One region of the Caballeronia sp. Lep1P3 genome, then DNA from elsewhere that is predicted to be linked to it. Evidence: riboswitches for the same ligand, from Rfam matches in the RefSeq annotation. Region 1 holds a riboswitch; the other holds the start of a gene.
The links. A riboswitch is a leader RNA that binds a small molecule or an ion and turns the genes downstream of it on or off. The one in region 1 is predicted to bind cobalamin.

Region 1 (3,409 bases):
CTGGCGGTTGCGGCTCGCGTCCGAAGCCGAATGCGCGATGACCGATCGCGCGCAAGAACTCTTCCGCATTGCGCGCGCCGCCTTCGCGCAAATAGCGCGACAGTGCGCGGCAAAACGCGGCATCAACCGTGCTCTTGCTGATGAGATTCGGGTCTTCGGTGAGATCGCCCGAGAACATGGCGAGCAATTGATTCTCGCTTCTTGCAAGCGATACAAGACGTTCGATGCCGTAAGGCCAATACGATTCGCCGCCAAGATGATCGACGATCACGACCTTCGCATGACGCAGCACATCGTCGATATAGAAGTCGACGGACGCTGGCTGACGCAGAAAGGACTGGTTCACGAGCCGCACTTCCGGGAAGCCCGCTTCCAGGCGCGGAAACACGCTTGCAAGCAGCGCGAGCGTGGTGTCGGCGGAACTGAGTATGACAATCGGCGCGCGCGTCTGATCGATTCGTATGACGCCCGCAGCGTCATCGACGAAACGGCCCGGTGTGGTGCGTAGCAGATGCATTGCGCTTAAGCCTGCGCGAGCGCGTTGGCAAGCGCTGCGTCGAATGCGGCCTGCAGCGTTTGCGTATCGAGTCCCTCGCCGATCAGCACGAAGCGGCTTTCTGCCTCGCCTTGGCGCCAACGCCTGTCGAAATAGCTGTCGAAGCGCCGTCCCACGCCCTGCACGACGAGGCGCATGGCCGCGCCCGGCAGCGCGGCGAACCCTTTCACGCGATAGATCGTGTGGTGCTCGACGAGCGTATGCAATGCGGCAATCGCTTGCTCGCGCGATTCGATATGCGCTGCAACGACGACCGAATCGAACTCGTCGTGATGATGATCCGCGTGGCCTTCATCGTCCGCGGAACCGTGATGATCCTGCCGCAAATGAATGGTCTCTTCCGACGCCGATTGCAGGCCGAGCAACGCATGGACGTCGAGCTTGCCCATTTGCGCGGGGACGATCTTCACTTCGGGCGGAATCTCCGGACGCACGAGCGCTTCGACCGATCGCCACGCGTCTTCATTCATCAGGTCCATCTTGTTGACGATGACGAGGTCTGCCGAGGCAAGCTGATCCTCGAATAACTCGTGCAGCGGCGATTCGTGATCCAGATTCGGATCGGCCCTGCGCTGCGCATCGACGGCTTGCGGGTTCGCGGCGAACTGTCCGCTCGCGGCGGCGGGACCATCGACCACGGTGATGACCGCATCGACGGTGAACGCATTCTTGATGGACGGCCAGTTGAACGCCTGCACGAGCGGCTTGGGCAAGGCAAGGCCCGACGTTTCGATGAGGACGTGATCGATGCGCTCGCGCCGTTCGAGCAACTGCTCCATCACCGGATAGAACGCCTCCTGCACCGTGCAGCACAGGCACCCGTTTGCAAGCTCATACAGATTGCGGTCCGACGATGCCGCTTCGTCGTCGCAGCCGATGCCGCAGCCCTTGAGGATTTCGCCATCGATGCCGAGCTCGCCGAACTCGTTGACGATTACAGCGAGACGCAAGCCTTGCGCGTTCGCGAGGATATGACGCATGAGGGTTGTCTTGCCGCTGCCGAGAAAGCCTGTCACCACCGTGACGGGAATCTTGCGGGTTTGCATCGTAGCTCCGTGGCTCATGTATGCGTGCGCCGTGCATCGCGCGATGAGTGAATCGCAAGCGAACGACCGGACTGGAATTGCGCACGACTTAGTGGATCGTGGTCCGTGCCGCCTCCCCGCGGCATCGGGCCCTGCGTAGTTTGGCCGGTATCCGGGCTGGCGACATCATTGCGCGGCCTTCCTGCCGTATGACCGACAGTGGCGCGGTGCGTAATGCGCGGCATTCGATGCGTGAATGCCGCTAGTCGCTTACCGTTGCGGGGGCAGCGCAGGTTGGCGTTCGTCCGTTCGCATGAACACGCGAGACGCTTCCTGCTTCCCGTTTGACTGCGCGCGAAAGACATCGCGCGCGAGCACCAAAACTGCGTGGAAGTCTAGGCTGCGCGTGAACGAGCGTCAAGAAAGCCGATACCGATATAAGGTGCATGTGTTATCTTTTGCCCGCGTCTGGTGCTCGCGCGTTCACACGCAACGCGCAGTTAAACGGGAAACAGGAAGCCGCCTCTTCAGTTCGCGAAGAACGCGCGCCAGCCTGTGCTGTCCCCGCAACGGTACGCGACTGGCGGCACGCATCGTTGCGATGCCGCGCATCGTGCTTCACGCCACTGCCGGTCATCAGGCGGGAAGGCCGCGCGATGAAGTCGCAAGCCCGGATACCGGCCAGCGCAGGGGACGAAACGCAAAGCATGCAACACCGCATGCGTTTCGCCGAACGCCGCGCATCCGCGAGGGACGCATGCACGGCGCCAAGCTTCTCGTTCAGTGCAAATCAATGGAGTCTCATCGCGCGCGGCCGCCTGGACTTGCAGTCGGCATCGGCTGCAAACGCGGCGTGAGCGCCGAAGCGATAGAAACGGCCGTGCACATCGCGCTTCGATCTTCAGGGCTTGCGTTCGCGGATATCGCGTGCGTCGCGAGCATCGACATCAAGCAGGATGAAGCGGGCTTGCGCGCGTTTTGCGAGCGTCATCGCCTGCCCTTGAGTTTCTATGGCGCCGACGACATCGCCCCCACTCTGCTCGATGGCGTATGCGAGCCTTGCGCGCTGCTCGCAAGCGATGGCGGGCGGTTAGCCGTGCGCAAGACGATCGCGGGCGGCGTCACGGTCGCCATTGCAGTGAACGAAGCATGAACGACACGAAAAGCCCATGAAAACCGATACCGAATCGCATCTGCGCATGACGCAGCGTCGCAAGGAAGGCCACGAGAAGAAGCAGGCCGCCGCCGATCACGAGAAGGGCTTGCTGATCGTCAATACGGGCAACGGCAAGGGCAAGACCACAGCCGCGTTCGGCATGGCCGTGCGCGTGCTCGGCCACGGCATGAAGCTCGGCGTCGTGCAGTTCATCAAGGGCGCGCTGCATACGTCCGAACGCGATGTCCTGAGCGCGATGGCGAAGTGCGATTTCGTCACGATGGGCGACGGCTATACGTGGAATACGCAGAACCGCGAAGCCGACATGGCGACCGCGCGCAAGGGCTGGAGCGAAGCGCGTCGCATGATAGAAAGCGGCGCGTATCAGATGGTCGTGCTTGATGAACTCAACACGGTCCTCAAATACGACTATCTGCCGCTAGACGAAGTGCTCGATGTGCTGAAGGCGCGCCCCGCGATGCTGCATGTGGTCGTTACGGGCCGTCATGCGCCGGATGCGCTCGTCGAGTTGGCCGACCTCGTCACCGAGATGCGGCTCGTGAAACATCCCTATCGCGAGCAAGGCGTGAAGGCGCAACGCGGCGTCGAGTTCTGACACGATGCCTGACTGTCCCGCACTTTTCATCGGCGCGAGCGCGTCGCATCAAGGCA
Region 2 (3,409 bases), on a different replicon from region 1:
AATCGTAGTCGCTGCGCGCGCCGCTCACGATCCACTCGCCGCCCACGCGCCAGCGCCCGATCGAACGATGCGCGGCGAGCGTCGCGAAACGCCGCGCGCGTCGCGTGAGTTCCTCGTGATTCGTCTCGTCGACGGGATTCTGGAACGTCACGCCCGCACGCACGTCCGTTGCGCCGAGATGCCCCGCCCACGATCCTTCGACGCCCTGCACCTTCGCGCGCCCGACGTTCTGCGCGATATAGAAGCCGCTGCCGTCGGACACGTAGTCGATCAGGTTCGAATAGCGCGTCTGGAACGCGGTCACGCGCAGGACGCCCACTTTGTTCGACGCGTACTGCAACGCGGCTTCGACCGAATGACTGCGCTCCGGCTGAATCGACGGATTGCCGCTGAACGGATAGTAGAGATCGTCGAAGCTCGGCGCGCGGAACGACGCCGCGTAGCTCGCGCTCGCGCGCCAGTGCGCGTCGATGTCGTAGGCGTAGCCCAGATAGTAGCTGGTCGCGCCACCGAAGTCGGAGTACTGGTCGCGGCGCACGTTCGCCTGCACTTCGCTCGGACCGAAGCGCCCCACGTAGCCCGCGAACACCGAGTTCACATGTCTGTCGGGCGCGCTCAACTGATCCGAATCGAGCGATTGATCGAGATGCTCGTAGCCGAAGACGAGCTTGTGCGTATCCGCGAGCCTGAAGTCGTTCTGCCACAGATACTGATGCGTCTCAGAATTGAAGCGGCTCGTATAGACGCCGTTCTGCTCGATGTTCGCGCGGTCCTGTCCTTGCGCGATGGTGAAGTGCGTCGTCCAGCGGTCGGTCAGCTTGCCGTTCGCGAACACCGATGCCGAACGCACGCGGTCATGCGACTTGTTGATGTCGGTCGGTGTGCCGTAGGCATCGTCGAAACTGTCGACGCCGTTCGACTGCAGGAAGCGCACGCCCGCGTCCCACTTGTCGCTAAATTTATGACGCAGCGTCGCGGCGACGCTCTCGTTGAGATAACCGTTCGCGTTCGGATTCGCGCCGGGCGCGAGCGCCGGGTCGATCGCGGAAAAGCCGTCGGTTTTCTCGCGCGATACGTTCAGGCTGAACGTGGTGCGGCCATCGGCATCGAGCGCGCCGTCGACGCCCGCCGATTGCCGCTGCGTGTGATAGCTGCCGTATTCGGTTTCGAAATGAAAGCGCGGCGGATGCGGCTCGCCCTCTTTCGTGAAGATCTGCACGACGCCGCCGATGGCGTTCGATCCATACAGCGCCGACACGTTGCCGTTCACCACTTCGACGCGCCCGATCTGGTCGAGCATCAATTGCGAAAGCTGCGCCGCGCCGAGCGAGACCGATTCGACGCGCACGCCGTCGATGAGCGTAAGCGACTGCGACGACGACGCGCCGCGAATGTACACGCCCGAGTTCGCGCCCGGACCGCCGTTGCGCGTGATCTGCACGCCCGGCGCGAGCGCGATGAGACCGAGCGCATCGTCGGCGCTGCTATCGGCGATATCCTGCTCGTCGAAGAGCGTCGTCTGCGGGATGGCATCGGCGAGCGGCTGTGCGCCGCGCGTCGCGGTCACGACGACGGGCGCGAGGGTTTGAGCGTTGGATTCAGCGCTGGATTGAGCGTGCGCACTCGGCGCAAGAAGCAATGGACAGGCCAAAAGAACGACGCGCGGCGCGCGGCGAATGAGCCCGGACGAAGGCAAGACCATGTGTGAAGCGTTCCCGTTGGAGACTGGCGCGTGCCCCGCTCCCCGCGAGGTCTGTGCGCGACGCGCGCGCCGTGCGTCCGAACGATGTCGAGGCATGGCGCGCTGGACGATTGGCCGGTATCCGGGCTGACGACGCATCGTCCCGCCTTCCCGCGCGACAAGCGCGCAGTGGCATCGACACGTTTCTTGCAGGGCGCCTCGCGTCAAACGATTGCACGCGAGGCCCGCGAAAAAACGCGCATGGGACGACTTGCAACTTGCGTTGCGGTCGCTTACCGTTGCGGGGGCAGCACAGGTTGGCTCATCCCGTTCTGCGGGACTTCGCTTCCTGTTTCCCGTTTGACTGCGCCGCGAGAGACGCGGGCGCGAGCACCAAAAGTGCGGCAAGTGTAGGAGCGCGCGTTTGGGCCGTCAAGAAAGCGCGCATGCGGCGCCCGGGCGCAACGGGCGGCATCGGCGCTTGTCGTTCGTCTCGCATGCCGGTCATCGGCGAGAACCCAATCCGCACACGAATGCATGGCGATGCACGCAAGATCGCGTGCTGTTACGTCTCGAAACGAGACATTTATCGGAAGCGCGTTTGAAGCGCGCTAAAATGCGAGGTCTTTAGAGGACGCAGCACATGCTCAACGAACTCGAATCACTGTCAGGAAATATCGGCCGGCTGATCCAGATCAGCGAGCGCCATCATCAGGCGCGTCTCGCGCTCGAAGCACAAATCGAACAATTGCGCGCCGACTTCGCCAGCGTCCAGGCCGAACTCGTGCAGATGCGTCATGAGCGCGACACGCTGCAAGCCGAACGCGATTCTCTCTCCGCCAAGATCGACGACGCGCAAGTGCGCCTCAACGCGATCCTCGAAAAGCTGCCGCGCGGCAAAGGGCATCAGGCCGAAGGCGACAACCAGCTCGATCTTCTGAACGCCGACGCCGGCGCATCGCGCGAAGCACAGCACGAACACGCGCACGCCGCCGAATTGCACGGCGAGCATCATCACGGAGAGAAGGCATGACGACCACGCAGATCGAAGTATCCATTCTCGGGCAACCGTATCGCCTCGCGTGCTCGCCGCAAACCGAAGGCGCACTGCGCGAAGCGGTCGCGCGCGTCGATGCCGAAATGAACAAGGTGCGCAATGCGAGCAACGTGCGCGGCACGGATCGCATCGCGGTGATGGCCGCGCTTTCGCTGGCGTCCGAATTGCTGAAGCTGCAGGAAAGCGTGCGTCATGGCGAGGCCTTCCCCGCGGAGGAAATTCGCCGCACCATGCACTCGATGAACGAGCAACTCGGCGCGGTCATTGCGCAATATGAAGTGCAGTGACGAGGCGCAGTGACGCTCATGTGTTCGTCTAATCAGCGTCGCGATGTCAATCAAAAAAAGATACCGCGAGATCGCTGTCAAGGGGCTGCACAAGGCCATCGATTGGTGTAGAGTGAGGTCTCCCTGCCCAGTGCGCCAAGGTCATATATTCCTTGAACCAATGTCACATTGGCACGGTTGCGGAACCTTGCAGCACGGGCGCGCGCGTCACTCAGTCTGATGTACCCGAAGTGTTGCTTACCGCGACCAATCTTGAACCCAGGTTCAGGATGCCGGCCTAGCGGCTGTGGCGGGGACCTCATCCATACGGCATCGGTTTTTACCGATGCCGTTTTCATTTGCATTGTCGTCATTTGCATCGTCCTTTCGCACACAAGAAAAGCA

Region 2: linked by a shared signal. The riboswitch ahead of LDZ27_RS10880 (TonB-dependent receptor domain-containing protein) and the one ahead of cobW (cobalamin biosynthesis protein CobW) in region 1 are both predicted to bind cobalamin.

What each region holds. Positions count from the first base shown of each region.
Region 1 is NZ_CP084266.1:785,098-788,506, forward strand. It holds gene cobN (cobaltochelatase subunit CobN) at 1-517, opposite strand, end outside; gene cobW (cobalamin biosynthesis protein CobW) at 523-1,602, opposite strand; cobalamin riboswitch at 1,727-1,978, opposite strand; cobalamin riboswitch at 2,034-2,282, shown strand; gene LDZ27_RS18150 (cobalamin biosynthesis protein) at 2,375-2,734, shown strand; gene cobO (cob(I)yrinic acid a,c-diamide adenosyltransferase) at 2,751-3,353, shown strand; gene LDZ27_RS18160 (cobyrinate a,c-diamide synthase) at 3,358-3,409, shown strand, end outside.
Region 2 is NZ_CP084265.1:2,320,177-2,323,585, forward strand. It holds gene LDZ27_RS10880 (TonB-dependent receptor domain-containing protein) at 1-1,702, opposite strand, end outside; cobalamin riboswitch at 1,797-2,094, opposite strand; gene LDZ27_RS10885 (ATPase) at 2,325-2,714, shown strand; gene LDZ27_RS10890 (cell division protein ZapA) at 2,711-3,025, shown strand; RNA gene ssrS (6S RNA) at 3,143-3,325, shown strand; gene LDZ27_RS10900 (EVE domain-containing protein) at 3,409-3,409, shown strand, end outside.